DNA from 2 places in the Alteromonas sp. ABD4_190 genome. Region 2 is predicted to be linked to the other one. Evidence: predicted binding sites of a transcription regulator. Region 2 holds the regulator's gene; the other holds the start of a gene.
The links. Region 2 encodes FNR, which switches genes on or off when oxygen is low (the NO sensors DNR and NnrR bind a similar motif). Its sites were predicted from a motif close to TTGATCTAGATCAA; they were not measured.

Region 1 (7,844 bases), on a different contig from region 2:
CGCCGTCTTTTTGCTGAGCAAACTTCTGTCTGTATCCAAGCTTTCAATCTGTGAGGCCGAAAATACAACGGCACCGCTTGTTGAACCATAAGCTAGCCGTCCATCATTAAGCTTCAGTGAAGCCCCCTGATTAAATTCAGAAACACTTAACTCTCGACCGTATATGAAATTTTTAATTTGTGCCGTGGAGGGATCGTATCTGTGAAGACCTTTATGGGAGCTAAACCAAATGTTCCCAAACTCATCTTTTTGAAGCCCATACACTATGTTTGATAACAAAATATTGGTGTCGTTTAAATTGTATAGCGGTTCGAACGTGTCGACATCGACGCCAATTAGACCGACTCCACTATAGGCAAGCCAAAGTACGCCCATGTCGTCAACAACCCATGATGATATTGAGCGCTCGTTTCCGCGCTGTGCCTCTGGAAAACGATAAACCAGTTCATGTTGCGACGTTGCGGGATCGACTAACCACAATCCCCCCTTGGTAGCCAAGAACAACCTATTATTGTGATATGTAGACTGGCCGATAAAGCCGTAAGAGAAATTGATGTCGAAGACTCGTGGGTCTAACTCTAGTGGAGTAACGGTTTTTTTATCAACGTCATACTTAAAAAAGCCCTCATATCCAATAAAGTATAAAATGCCTTCATTAGATAAGATCATGCCGGGGATATAGGTGTCGAAGACAGTGTTATCTCCCCTATTTGTTACTTCAGGACGAGATATCTCTTCTGTTTTCGGGTCGAATAGTCGTATACCTTCGTAAGTACTGACTAACAACTTTCCGTCCTGCAACGGAATTATTTTATCTACCGTCCCCTTACCATATACTTTGTCGTCGAAATAAAGAAACTTTTCAGATGTGTTTGTTGTGAAGTTGTAGTGGTTGAGTCCATTTTCAGTACCTATCCAAATTTTATTGGGTTCTGTTTCCGCGAAAGTCCACACCACATGACTGGTCAGTGCGCTCTTTACTGCCGCTCGTTCGTTCTGAATAGCAAAAATGTCAGCACTTTTGACTCCAAAGTATAGCGCGCCTGCATAGACCGAGCTCATCCACAAATTATCAGCCTCGTCTTTCGCTATTGCTGTAATTTTTTTATTAGAGATTTCTGTAAAGCCGTTATTGGGCTCTAAAATATGTTCATTCTTCCAGCCGCTCGATGTTTCAACCAGTTGATACAGGCCTTTATTAGTGCCCATCCAGAACGAATTGTCTTTGTGCTGAACCATAGTCCACACATTTCTGTCAGTGACAACTTGCTCAAACACACCTTCTTTAACCCCGTTTACTTGCGCTAAAAAATCTTCTTTTTGTGCGACGAATACCCCAAGTACCGTTGAAATCCATACTCTGTTCTGCTCATCCAACAGCAGAAATTTTGCATTAATATTGTCAATATTTTGTGGTATGTCGCCTAAGTAATTTAAGCTAACCAGCGGCTGCTCTGTGTCCTGTATATTTTTTACATAAACGCCTTTGGATGTCGCTACCAGCAAGGTATCGTCAATAGTAATAGCAGCACGAATAATATGATTATTCTCTAAAAGCTCTGAAGGTAGCTTAGCGATGCTAGTTAGTTTGTTTTTTTCAGTATCAAATAGCTGCACTTCTTCGTTGAGCGCAAGGACCAATTCATTTGGGGTGTACCAATGAAATGTCTCGGCATGTTGAACATGCTCTTCAAATTCGTGATAACTCGTAGGCTCTATTTGAACGACTTTTTGCGTGGAAAAATCAAGATAATAGTTGCCTTGACCATAAATGCTAAACCAAAGCGCTTTAGAACCTTGCAGCGCTAATCTGTATACTGACGAATCAAGCAGGGTATTAGTCGAATCCTTTATTCGTTTAGTTCTTACGCCGTCCCAGCGAACTAAACCACCGTCGGTGGCAATCCAGACGAACCCATCGTCACTTATCACAATGTCGTTTACGACATCCTGAGGAAGACCGTTTTTTGTCGAAAGCGATTGGAAAACTGGGTTGGTAAGTCGTGGAGAAGCCTCTGCATTATTACAAACAGTAAAAGCCAAAAGCATCAGGTAGGATAAAAACTTCATCGAAAGTTGTTCGCATAATTTAAATTTTTATTATGTAATTTAGTGTACCAGAATGTTCGAAACATGGGCAGTTTCAAAAGAAGGTTTTTACACTTCCTTAAGATACAGGTATCGCATTGATATTAATAAACTAATTACACTAGCGACAAGAATTTTAATAACGCAAAAAGTAAGGATTGAAAGGATTAAAGAATGCCAATACTTTTTCTTTCTACCCTACATTTTAGAAAAGTTTAGTCTTGTTGAACTGGCACCCGCCCCACTGGAACAACTTGACGGCGAATGCTGGGTTGCGGAGATAACCGATACAAATCGCCATTTTGTCCTACGTAGTGTTTCTTTACCCCGCACGCCTTAGCAATATCTGCATGTGCCTGTAAATGCTGATGCTCACCATGCACTGGTATAGCAATTTTAGGTTTTACCCAGTTATACATGAGTTTTAACTCTTCTGCGCAAGGATGACCACTGGCATGTATAGGTAAGGCACTGTCCTCACTATGAATCACCGCTACGCCTTTCGCCGATAACGCTTTACTTAGACGCCCAACACTCTCTTCGTTGCCTGGAATAACGATGGATGAAAATATAACAGTATCACCTTTGTCCAAACTTAAGTGTGGATGATTGTCCCGAGCCAGCCGGGCTAACGCTGTATTTTTCTCGCCTTGACTTCCGGTAGCCACCGCTAAAACTTCGTGTGGGGGTAAATAACCCAGGTGCTGAGGATCGGTTATCGATAAATCATCGGGCCAAATTCCTTGTTGCTTTGCAATGCCGTACATGTTTAACAAGGAACGTCCGTATAGCGCCATGTATCGCTTCGTTTTTTTAGCAACTCTAGCCAATGAAACAAGCCTTGCAATATTACTGCCGAAGCACCCCACAATCACCCTACCTTTAAGCGGGGAAATAGTACTGAGTAAACCGTCATAACAGTTTCTTTCCGAAATCGAAAATCCAGGCTTAGGAGCATTAGTAGAATCACCGACTAACGCAAGAATGTTTTCATTACCCAGCTGCTTGTAGAGGTTTACATCAAAAGGCGAACCCGTAATGGGATTGGCGTCAATTTTCCAGTCAGCAGTGTGTAAAACAGTACCTGCGAGAGTTGCAATTTTAAGGGCAAAGGGCTCAGGCAAGGAGTGAGTAATAGCCAACCAGCTCACGCTGAAAGAGCCAATGTGCCGAGTGTCGCCAGCATCGACTTCAACAATGGGGATACGATTCGCAAGCTTGCTCCGAGCTAGCTTGCGTCGTAGGACTTCGGCAGTAAATGATGTAGTATAAATGGGCGCTTGAAATCGCTCCCAAAGGTAAGGAATAGCCCCAACATGATCCTCATGAGCGTGAGTGATCACAATCCCCGCTAACGCATCTTTTTGCTTAGCGATAAAAGACGGATCGGGCGCCACTACCCGGTGCGTGGTGCCCTTTTTCAAAGCACTTCCTCCTTCTACTTCGCCATCACCACCACTTTTGTACCTCGGAACGAGGGGCTCATCGAATGACACTCCACAATCCACCATCAACCATTGACCATTGTGTCCGTATAAATTCAAATTCATACCAATTTCGCCTGTTCCGCCTAGGGGGACAAACCACAAGTCATCAATGTTTGGGGACAACAAGGTGTTTACTGCCTTCTTAAAAAGTTATATTCAATCAACGAAAACTGAAGATAAACGCTGAAAAGTTATTCGTGTAATTCTGCGTTAAGCTGGTCGATAACTTCAGCCCACGCAGCATCTTCAACAATAGCATCTTTTAAAAATGCGGACTGACTCTCATTCCAATAAGGGGCTTCATGTAAATGCTGGCTTTTATTCAGCCCTCGATGTGTTTCAAAAAATTCAGCGATTTCTTCGTCAGAACTTCCTAGGCCGAGTTGACTAAATAAGCTGTTCATTGTTGGCTGTTCAGTAAACATAACGCCTCCTTGAGTTTTAGGGTAATGAGAGGGATACATATAAACCTTCTACGTATCTAGTAGATAAGTACTTGAACTTACTATATCTACTTACTGAATAGTTACCCTGCTATATATGCTTAAGATCACCCAGCACCCTCAAAACAAAAGTCCGCCTGATAGCTGATTAAAGATACTCAGCAAAGTCTTGTGGTGAAATTACCTCACCTTCTTCAGCTGGGACAGGACAAACAATAACCATAAGCTCGTCTTGCGTCATACCGGGAACCCACTTAGCTAAAAACTCTTCAGTTGTAAGTTCCATTGCTTCACAGTGTGCCCAATCTTCTGTAGCCCACAAGAGCGCGAGCTCAGCGTCAGGCCAAACTGGTACTCCATCTTCTTCATCGGTGGTTAGCATTACGCATCCATGTTCGTCTTTGAGGATAAACAATTTCTGATCGGCTTTAATCGTCGCCAGACTTGCTTCTAAGCGTTGAAAGGCATTTTTTTCTAATAAAGGGTGTATTTGAGACATTAGGGCTCTCTTTTCAATTCTGTCAATTAGTTGCCATATATGACGGCACTCATGCAAAGACCATTGTTTGCATTTAACTTACTGTAGACACACTGTCTATTATCTGTGAAAGGCCAACGCGTCGTATTTGCTTCATACTATGTATGTATAATTTCAATGGTACGTTTTCAAGGGTTCTTATTTTAGTTACGTTAACGTTGGCCGGTATTTGCTTTTCGATATTGGTGGGCAACACGGCTACTCCCCCTTCACTGAGTAAGTTATTCAAGGCAAGACTCAGCGAGTTTGTCCTTAACTTTGCATCTCGTAGCTGGGGATAAACAGTGAGAAGCCAGTCTCTTGCCTTGGCACCCCAATCAATTGCCACGAAATCAGCTGCATTAACAACATCAGAAATCTCACCTACACGATATAGTGCGAGTTCATGTTCCATTAATACCTCGCTATTCACCTCTTCAGACTTTAGCGGCTCAGTTGAAAAAGCAAGGTCTGTCACCCTCTCGTGTAGTTGACGTGACAGCGAGTCGAGCGTCAAGACTTCTGCCTTTACAGACCAATCTGGGAATGAGTTGTGAAGGTGACTTAGCATTGTGGGCAGCTGAAGTTCGCTGGCAAGCTGTGTTGCTCCACAAACCACATACTCAGATGACTGAATCTGCAATTCTTGCTTTGCTTCGTTGAGCGTGGCGCATAATTGCTTGGCGTAGGGTAGCAGATTCTCGCCCGACTGGGTGAGCTGGATACTGTTTCGCTGTCTTATAAATAGCGTGGTATGGAAATACTCCTCAAGGAGTTTTATTCTCGCGCTAACGGCAGATTGAGTAAGATAAAGGTTTTCAGCGGCTTTGCCGAAATGGCGGGTTTTCGCCACCTCTATAAAGGTGGTAAGAAAGCGTATATCCATGCTAGATGTATAACCGAATTAATGTGGGTCTAAACTGACACAGATGATACGGCAAGTAAATACAAATGCACAGAGCACACCGTTTAAAACGGTGCGCTTAACTAAAAATCCAATTAATACTCTTCTTGATGCAAACGTCGCTGCTTTTCGCGTCGTTGCAAGTCTCGCTTCTGTTTTACCTTCACGGCACTTTGACGTTTAGAGTTTGGTTTTTTAGCGTGAAGATCTTCCTCTTCTACCGAGTCCCATTCATCACGCTGGTAACGATAGTCTTTACTCATCGACTTCTCAGGGTTATTAACAACCCCTCAATTATTATCCCAAGCGGCGAAATAGAAAACGAATTTTAATCATCGTAGCGACAAGAATTTTTGATGGCATTTTCACTGTAGTTTCACAGACGTATTTGGCAAGCATGTGTGTCATTTTTGTGACAATGCGCCTTCAGAGGAAAGTAGATAAGGATTTCAAAAATACGCATATATTTCAAAAATTTATGAATCATCAAAGATGTGTTTCACCTTGTTCAACTAAGCGCAGATTAAATAAAAATTTCCTCACGTTCCATTTTTTAACTCCGTTGAAAATTTTTTATTGATAAGAAAAAAATCTTTTGTTTTATCTTTGCTTTTATTTAACTTAAAAGTGCGCTGAACAAAACATTACGTTGGGTACAACATGAAAAGTTTAGCTATTCGACTATCTGCAAAACCGTTTATTGACCGTCAAAAGTTTCCCTATGGATTTCGTAAATCAGGCGACTTCAGTATTACTGAAGCCGACATTTTAACTAACTACGGCAAGACTTTATTAGGCCTTGAAAGTGGTGATCTCTCGCCACAAAGCGAAGACGAGCAACACTTCGTGAAGTTCATTAGTGGCAAAGTCGATGCAGAAAACAATCTTGAAAAAGCGTGGGCAAAGTATGTCAAGTTAGCGAGAGGAAAAAAGCATTTCTATACCCTCCACAGCAGTGCTAGCAACCAATCAGATTACGACGATGATTACTCTGATGAAGAATTTGATGTAGCCTAATTTTTATATGAACGTTAAAAGCTCGCTCTGGCGAGCTTTTTTGTTTTTGCAGATAAATGATCTCAATCAACATTAAGCAAGAAGAAAATGAAGAAAGGTTAAGGACTGTCTACACTTAGAGTAATAAAGAGTGACGTTAACCAATGATAACTGTTGCTCTGTACAAAGAGCCCTAGCAAAGGAGGCGCGCGATGAACATCAGTTCAAAACAGCTTACCCACTTTTCCATTCATGCCGTAGATGACAAAGTCGGAGGGGTACGCGATATTCTTTTTGACGATGAGACGTTTACAGTACGTTATTTGGTTGCAGATACAAATACGTGGCTTCCGCTTAGCAGAAAAGTGGTAATCTCTCCCATCGCCGTGACAGAACTTGTTTACGACGATGACACTGTCCATGTAAGTATGACCGTTGAAAAGTTAAAGAACAGCCCATCAATCGACGAGCATAAACCTGTCTCTCGTGAGTACGAGGAGAATCTCTTTAAATATTTCGGCTACGGCTACTACTGGATTGGCCCTGGAGCATGGGGAGAGTTTGCACACCCTAATGAGCTTGTTGAGTTGCAGCACGCGGAAGAGTCTGAAACACTTCACCCCAAAAAAACCAGTAATCATTTAAGGGCTGTTGGAGAAGTGGGAGGCTATGAAGTTGCTACTACCACCGATAACGTTGGGCACATTAGCAACTTTATAATAGACACCCAAAGTTGGAAAATTGTAATGCTGGTTGTCGATACCAATAACTGGCTTCCCGGTGGCAAACATCTAGCGTTGTTGCCAAATGATATTAAAAATATCGATTGGGCTGCGCACAGTGTTGAAGTGAAACTCAGTCGTGACGAGTTAGTTAATAGACCAGAGGTTGATAGCGATAGAATTTCAGAAGACGATTACATTGATATGTTGTGCAAACAGCTTGATAGATAAGCTTAGATGAAACGCTAAAGACGCGCTAAATCATACAATGTCCGTCATTCCGCGGACATTGTAGTTTAAACTGCCAACACGAATAGGCTATTCGCAGAAAAATTCGTACATCAGCGCTATAAGGCGTTTTACGCGTTCATCAACAATGCGATAGTAAATTGTTTGGCCTTCCCTTCTAGTCGCTACCATTTTTGATTCTCGCAGCAATGCAAGATGCTGAGAAATCACAGGCTGAGAAACATCGATTATTTCTAGTAGTTCGGTAACCGACTTTTCCTCTTTCAGTAATGAACAAAGCACCATAAGACGTGTTTTATTCGCAAATTGCTTGAGGAAGATCTCAGCTTCCGCTGCATGTTCCATAATGTCATCTGAACCTATTACCATATCTTCAGACATAAGCACTCCCTATCTATAAAGTTTTCTGACAACAATTTAGCTGTTTATTATACTAAA
Region 2 (7,844 bases):
TTTTAACCTCGTCAGTGTCAGTTAAAACCTTGTCAGCGTCAGACAAAACTTCGTCTTTATCGTCATTTCTATCTAACGCTTTGTCTTCTTTACTATCAGGCGAAAACCATTGACGTAAGACATTTTGGCTTTTAGTAAAAAAGTCTTCGGTTTTACGTTGGTTTTCTTCGTGGTCTTGCCTTAACTTTTCCAACCTAAGCGGACGAAAGTCTGCGTTGAGATTAACCGCAATAACAAAGTCTGCGCCTAACTGTCGACACAAGTTAACCGGTACAGGGTTAACAACCGCACCATCTACCAGCCAGCGATCACCATGTGCCACGGGCGCAAAGAGCGCTGGAATAGCGCACGATGCTTGAATAGTGTCACCGATAGGACCTGAATTAAATACCACTTCACGGCCGGTATAGAGGTCAGTTGCCACCGTCGCAAAGGGCTTCAGCATTTCTTCATAGGAGGAGACACAAAACTCGCTGGCAAGTTTGTCGAAAACCTTTTGACCGCTGGCAATACCGCCACGTCTTAATCCAACACCCATAAGAGCGAGTACCTGCCAGTCGCTAAGTGAACAGGCCCATTCTTTTAAACCTTCTAGCTTGCCACTTGCGTAGGCAGCACCAACATAAGCACCAATGGAGCAACCAGCAACAACGTCGATTTTAACGCCAAGTTTTTCCAAAGCTTCAATTATACCAATGTGTGTCCAGCCCCTTGCGGCACCGGCACCTAATGCAAGTCCAATCTTCATCTACTTTGGTTCCATAATATTTACTACTTCGATAGCGTTGTCTTCATCACTGGGATCTGCGCTATTTTCTGTAGCAAAAGAAGGTTCATCAAATCCTATATCACCATCAGCAACGGGGCCGTCTTGGGTGACGATAGATTTAAAATCATAAAGGTTACTGTCTACAAGATGTGAAGGGGCCACGTTTTGAAGCGCGCGGAACATTGATTCAATACGACCTGGGAAACGGCGGTTCCAGTCTTGAAGCATTGCTTTTATGTTCTGGCGCTGTAGATTTTCCTGTGAACCACAAAGGTTGCAAGGAATAATCGGGAACTCAGCAGCTTGAGAGTATTTTTCAATGTCTTTTTCTGTGCAGTAAGCCAAAGGACGAATTACTATATGTTCGCCGTTATCGCTAACCAGTTTTGGCGGCATAGATTTAAGCTTGCCCCCGTGAAACATATTTAGGAAAAACGTTTCAAGCATATCGTCGCGGTGGTGACCTAATGCAATTTTAGTGGCGCCTAATTCTTTCGCAGTGCGGTATAAAATACCACGACGCAAACGAGAGCAAAGCGAACAAGTCGTTTTTCCTTCAGGAATTTTGTCTTTAACAATAGAGTAGGTGTCTTCTTCTACAATCTTGTAGTCAACGCCAATGCTGTCTAAGTACTCGGGCAAAATATGTTCAGGAAAACCAGGTTGCTTCTGGTCAAGATTTACCGCAATAATATCAAAATGAATAGGCGCAATCTTCTTTAAAAACAATAAAATATCAAGCATGGTATAGCTGTCTTTACCGCCCGATAAACACACCATAACCTTGTCGTTGTTTTCAATCATACCGAAATCGCCAATGGCCTTACCCACGTTGCGACGAAGTCGTTTCTGAAGTTTGTTGAAGTTGTACTTTTGCTTACTTTGCGCGGCGTTTAACGTCGGCGCATCAGCACTGCTTGTGCCTAAACTCATAATTAACTAGCTTGGTTTGTGATAAAGGTGCCATTATACATTAAAGCGCCTTTTCGAGACTATGGCTGTGTTGTTAAATTTATCGAGAAGCGTTAAGTACTGATTTAAGCGTGTATGATTAACTCTCGGAATAAACCGCTAAATGCGCAGGTTTTTTTTAACGCCCATCGCCGATTCGCCATTTGTCGCCACCAAGTGTCTTGGTATTTAAGCGCAATTAAGTCGTTAACTACACGGTTATCGGTGATTCAAACCCATCTGGCTTAATCGCAAGTACGTCACAATTTAGTTCATCAATAACGTGCTCGGCAGTATTGCCAATAAGCGCCGCCGAAATACCAACCCGTCCCACGGTGCCTATTACAACTAACTCGGCATCGAGTGTTTTAGCCACTTGCGGGATAACTTTTTCAGGCAAGCCTTCTTTCACCACACATTTATTTTCTGGAATACCATATTTCAGCGCGTGACTACGCATTTCTTTCATATGATGATTTTTTACCGCATCGTGATACGTATCAGGGTCAAACTCTGGCACTTCAATGGCAATGTTAAGTGGAGTTGTAGGGTAGCTATTCACTAAATTAACGTTACCTTTCAACAAAGAAGCATAATCGTTAGCGATGATCGTAAGCTTGTCGTTTAACGCAGCATGCTCGTCATCTTCGCTGCCTACGTTTACTGCAGCTATAATTTCACCGCCTTCTGGCCAGTCGTGTTCTTTAACGAGCAGTACAGGGCGTGGGCACTTGCGCATTAGATGCCAGTCTGTAGGGGTAAAGATCACTGAGGCAAGGTCGTCATGTTTTTTAGTGGCTTTTACCACTAAGTCAATTTGGTTATTAAGGGCGTAATAAATAATCGACTCATAAGTACGGTTGTTCCACTCAACCACAATATCGGTCTCTGAAAAGCCTTGTTCTTTTAGCTGGGCAGATAACCATTTGGCGTGCTCTTTTGTAACGGCATCGCGCATTGATTCACGTTCGTCGGGGCTAAGCATGGTTGTCATATCGTAAGACAAATCATATACCACCATCATAGCGGTAACCGTGGCGCCGGTTTTTGACGCAAGTTCATAGGCACGGCTTAGGGCAGGCTGGTTGTCACGTTCCGCGTCCACCACGGCAAGAATTCGTTTACACTCAATCATAACGTCTCCTCAACTACAAAGCTTTGTATGGCTGTCGACATCGATATTGTTTCAAAACCGTTTACATTAACTATAAACGACATTTAGAAAAACGTGAGTTGTTTTCGATCAAGGATTAAATAATTCGTTGATAAAAAAAGGGCCAATTCGAATGTTACGGGAGCTTTAACGCACAATGGATGGATATCGTGTAACCCAGTGAGGGAATACAGTGAAACTTTAAAGGTTAAAACTAAAAAGCGCGCATGTAGCGCGCTAAAGATACCAGAAGAATAAATTAACCGTTACAGACTACGCTAGGGCCATTTAACGCCTCTAACTTGGTATTTAACCGATCAAAATCCAAAATAGAGATCAATTTACCGTCAACCTTGATAATGTTTTCCTTCTGAAAACGGCTCAGTAAACGGCTAATGGTTTCTATCGTTAAGCCTAAATAGTTTCCAATTTCGTTGCGCGTCATGGTTAAGTGGAATTCTCTATGGGAAAAGCCGCGTTCCTCAAAGCGCTGAGAAAGATGTGAGATAAAATATAATAAACGCTCTTCTGCAGTACGCTTGTTTAAAAGCATGATCATGTCGTGATCTTGTTTTATTTCAGCGCTCATGAAGCTCATGATCTGGTGGCGCAGCTTTGGAAATTGCACTGACATTTCGTCGAGAGTCTCGTAGGGAAGCTCACACACCATGGCTGTTTCTAGCGCAGAGGTGTAGCTTTGGTGTTTGTTCTCTCTTAATGCATCGAAACCGATAATGTCACCAGGAAAGTGGAAACCGGTAATCTGTTCTTCACCTTCGGTATTAGTCACAAATGATTTGAATGAACCGGTTCTCACTGCAAATAGAGAACGGAATTTATCACCAGTTTGAATCAGCGTGTCACCTTTATGAAGCGGCTTCTTGCGTTCAATAATATCGTCAAGAGATTCGATTTCTGTTTTGTTTAACGCCACCGGTAAACACAGGTGACTGAAACTACAGTTTTGACAGTGAATAGAAAATTGGCTTCCTTTGCTCATAATGCACGCTCTGTAAAAGAATACCCGACAATAATACACCCATTTTTAAACGATTGCGCTATGAATAAGATAAGCGGCATATATGGCCATTATTCCTGCAATAATTTGTCTAACATGGTTATGTTGAAAACATCGAACTATATACTGGCTACCAGCGCTTGCGGCGAGCAAGGTGGGTAATGTACCTAAACCGAAGAAGAACATAATAGCAGCGCCTTCTAGCGCATTCCCCGCCGCGAGAGACCAGGTAAGTGTGGAATACACCAACCCGCAAGGAAGCCAACCCCAAATAAAACCATAGGGAATAGCGCTAAAAGGGGTTTTAAAAGGTAAAAAACGCTTAGATAATGGCTGCAGTTTGGAAAATAAACCTTTTCCTGCGTTTTCCAACACCGTTAAACCCGTCCACCATTTGCCTAAATAACAGGCCAGCAACAACAGCATAAGGCCGCTTAGCAAGGATAGGGCATAGTTGGCAAGGGGCACGTAGTCGGCGGCTATTTTGCCAAGCGCCCCGGTTATTGCTCCGGCGATGGTGTAGCTCACTATACGTCCCATGTTATAGGCAAGGGTATAGGGTAGTGCTGAAGCGCCTTTAGGCGATACCATCCTTAGCGCAGCGACAATTCCACCGCACATTCCCACACAGTGAACTCCGCCGGCTAAGCCGATAAGAAAGGCAGAGAAGTAGTTAATCCCTTCCATTTGGCGCTTGGCTTTTGTCTACTTTATTGTCTTGAAGTTGCTTGCGTTGCTCAGCTAGCTTTTTTTCTTCTGGCGGAAGGTCATCGTCAAATAGAATACTGTACCCCTGACGGTCTAGATCCTCGAATTGATTAGTTTTCACCGCCCAAAAGAATATCACGATAGCGACAGCGACTATGATAATGGCGATTGGAATTAATACGTAAATAATACTCATGCTATTTGCTCAAAAGTCGCGTTGAGTTTGTGACTACAATAATACTGCTTAACGACATACCAACAACAGCCATCCACGGTGAAAGTAGGCCAGACACGGCGAAAGGCAGAATCAAAACGTTGTAACCTACCGACCATCCTATATTTTGTCTAATTTTTTGCTTCACTTGGTGAGCGGTTTTAATCAGTTCAGGTACAGAAAGTAGCTGATCGCCAAGTAATATGACATCAGCAGCAGTTTTAGCCACGTCTGTGGCATTACCCACTGCAATTGCCACATCTGCACTGGCGAGCACAGGTGCATCATTAATACCATCACCCATCATCATTACTTTCGCGCCAGATTGCTGCATAGCCTGTACAGCATCGTATTTCTGCTCTGGTGTGAGCCCACCTTTAGCTGTTGATATTGGCAAGGAAGCGGTAAGAGCGTCCACGTTTTGTTGTGTATCGCCACTTAATACTGCAAGGGTGTGACTTTTTGCCAGAATATTTAAGGTTTCTTGAGTATCCTCTCGCAACGTGTCGCTTACCTCAAACGCCGCCATAATACGGCCCTTCAAGGTGACAAACACATTGGCTGACGGATAATCCTTAAGAAGCTTTTGTTGTGATTCGTGGACACAAAATTGGGCAGAGCCCATTGAAAACAAGGTGTCGTTAATTTCACCGCTGATGCCGCCTCCTGGCGTCACGGTAAAATTAACCACATTGTGGATAGTTTGTCTGCTGGAGGCATTATCCGTACCATGGACGTTACTATCGCCAAGGGCTTTATTGGCGCTAAAGGCTTTAGCAATTGGGTGTTCAGAGCGAGATTCTAGCGCGCGGGCGATTGATAGCGCACTTTGGCTGTCTACGCCGTCAGCATACCAGGCGTTTGATATAGTGAACTTACCTTGTGTCAGCGTACCGGTTTTGTCGAGTGCGATAGTGTCAATGCCAGTGATTTGCTCAAGCGCATCGGCGCGTTTTAGTAAAATACCTTGTCGGTTTAACTTTGCCATAGCGCAGGTTAACGCTGATGGTGTAGCCAACCCTAATGCGCAAGGACAGGTTGCTACCAACACGGAAATGGTGATCCAAAACGCATCATCACTGCCGTTATAGGCCCAAAAGCCATAAGTTAAGGCAGAAACCAGCAAGACAGCTGTCACAAAATATCGAGAAAAGTTATCAGCTATTTGTGCCGCTTTAGGCTTATTCGCCATAGCACTTGCTTGCAGCCTTACAATTTGATTTACCAGTGCATTTTTGAGAGTTTGTGTCACTTTAATGGTAAGGCTGCCGTCTTGACACACAGTACCACCATATACGGTGCTACTGTTTGACTTGCGCACCGGGTTAAACTCACCGGTAAGCATAGATTCGTCAACCGCTGCGTTACCTTCGGTCACCACCCCATCAATGGGGATCGTTTCACCAGGCTTAACCAGCACCACATCGTCAATTTTTAACTGCTTTGCCAGACACTCGGTTAGGCTGCCATCTGGCAGTAATTTGGTGGCTGAAACGGGTACATACTGCATCATATTGGCAGAAATCTGTGCGGCGCGATGACGGCTACGATGTTCTAAAAAGCGGCTAAGTAATAGCAGGAAAATGAACATACAAATAGATTCAAAATACACATCGCCTTGCTCTAATACTGTAGAGCGAATTCCGGCTATGTAGGTACCGAATACGGCGAGCGTAACGGGCACATCCATATTAACCGTTCTGGCGCTTAGCGCTTTGGCGGCGCCCACATAAAAAGTGCTGCCTGAGTACAGTACTACAGGTGTAGTAAGCGTAAGGGCGACCCAGTAAAAATACTGTCGGGTTTCTAATTCAATAGCGCCAAACCAGTCAAAATACAGCCCCGTCATCAGCATCATCACCTGCATGGTCATAATGCCTGCAAGGCCAAGCTTCTTCAGAAAGGTCTTTTGTTCGCGTTTATAACTGGCTTCGTGTTCATCGGGGTGAAATGGCGACCCAATATAACCAATGCGTTTTAGTGTAGAAAGAATTTGGCTAAGCTTAATTTGAAACGGTGACCAAGTAACTAAAGCGCGACGCTCTTGAACATTTACAGCTACTTGCTTGATGCCTTCAACTTTTGATAATTGCTTTTCAATTAGCCATCCACACGCAGCGCACGTGATACCTTCAAGGGTTAATTGAATCTGCTTATCTTGCCCCTCATCAAAAACGAATTCTTCTTGAAGAGCAGGGTCGTCATACACTTTGAGTTTGTCGAGTGTCTCTAGAATGCCATCGTCAGATTTTTGCGCCGGTTCGGTTCTAAACTGGTAATAGTCTTCAAGACCATTGGTTACAATGGCTTCGGCCACGGCTAAACATCCAGGACAACACATGTCGCGTTGCTGCCCTAATATGACGGTAGTAAATTTTCCATCGTCGGAGCCCGCAATAGGCAAGCCGCAATGGTAACAGTCGTGCTCGGCCATTATGGATTGAATTTCATCTTGCCAGAGTGGGGCAGATAGATGGTATTTTGAATTTTCCAGCTATCATCAATAGGGGTTAGCGATACGCGCCATTTACCATCAAGATCTTCTTCGACAAAACCGCGATAAATACCCTTAGCATCGCGGCTTAATAAAACGCTGACATCACGCTCTTCAAGCGTTACGTGATAAAAGCTTAGTTTAACCGCATTACCTTCTTGTGGAATACCTGAATGAAACTCTAGCGCTATGCTGCCATCTTCAATGGTTAAATCGGTAGTGATATTCATGCGACGGGCTACGGCTTCTTTATCCAATCGCGCATTAATTGCTTTTCCTTCCTTGTAGTAGTCGTCCACCACTAGGCTATCTTCAGTACTAATAGCAAGCTTTAATAATACGCCGCCCATAATGAGCGTGATAATAGGAACGGCAATTAAAAACCAGGGCCAGAACTCTTTATACCAGGGTCTATTCATTGAAATCTTTTCTCGTGTTTACTTCGCTAACAACATATTTATTTTTACTGCCCCAACTACATGTTTAGCCGGGAAATAAGAATAAATATAATGTTTGCGAGACATACTAAATGTGAAC

Region 1: the regulator FNR is predicted to act here: its motif matches at 6,513-6,526, upstream of ACXAFM_RS01235 (PRC-barrel domain-containing protein).

What each region holds. Positions count from the first base shown of each region.
Region 1 is NZ_JBSWWN010000001.1:253,170-261,013, forward strand. Features, by position in the region: gene ACXAFM_RS01200 (EAL domain-containing protein) at 1-2,070, opposite strand, end outside; gene ACXAFM_RS01205 (ribonuclease J) at 2,304-3,701, opposite strand; gene ACXAFM_RS01210 (DUF2789 domain-containing protein) at 3,767-4,000, opposite strand; gene ACXAFM_RS01215 (DUF2750 domain-containing protein) at 4,167-4,517, opposite strand; gene ACXAFM_RS01220 (LysR family transcriptional regulator) at 4,591-5,421, opposite strand; gene ACXAFM_RS01225 (hypothetical protein) at 5,535-5,702, opposite strand; gene ACXAFM_RS01230 (MaoP family protein) at 6,100-6,456, shown strand; gene ACXAFM_RS01235 (PRC-barrel domain-containing protein) at 6,648-7,388, shown strand; gene ACXAFM_RS01240 (ArsR/SmtB family transcription factor) at 7,476-7,787, opposite strand.
Region 2 is NZ_JBSWWN010000002.1:6,367-14,210, forward strand. Features, by position in the region: gene ACXAFM_RS17640 (patatin-like phospholipase family protein) at 1-748, opposite strand, end outside; gene ttcA (tRNA 2-thiocytidine(32) synthetase TtcA) at 749-1,702, opposite strand; gene uspE (universal stress protein UspE) at 1,932-2,855, opposite strand; gene fnr (fumarate/nitrate reduction transcriptional regulator Fnr) at 3,133-3,873, opposite strand; gene ACXAFM_RS17660 (sulfite exporter TauE/SafE family protein) at 3,919-4,578, opposite strand; gene ccoS (cbb3-type cytochrome oxidase assembly protein CcoS) at 4,565-4,795, opposite strand; gene ACXAFM_RS17670 (heavy metal translocating P-type ATPase) at 4,797-7,247, opposite strand; gene ACXAFM_RS17675 (FixH family protein) at 7,247-7,726, opposite strand.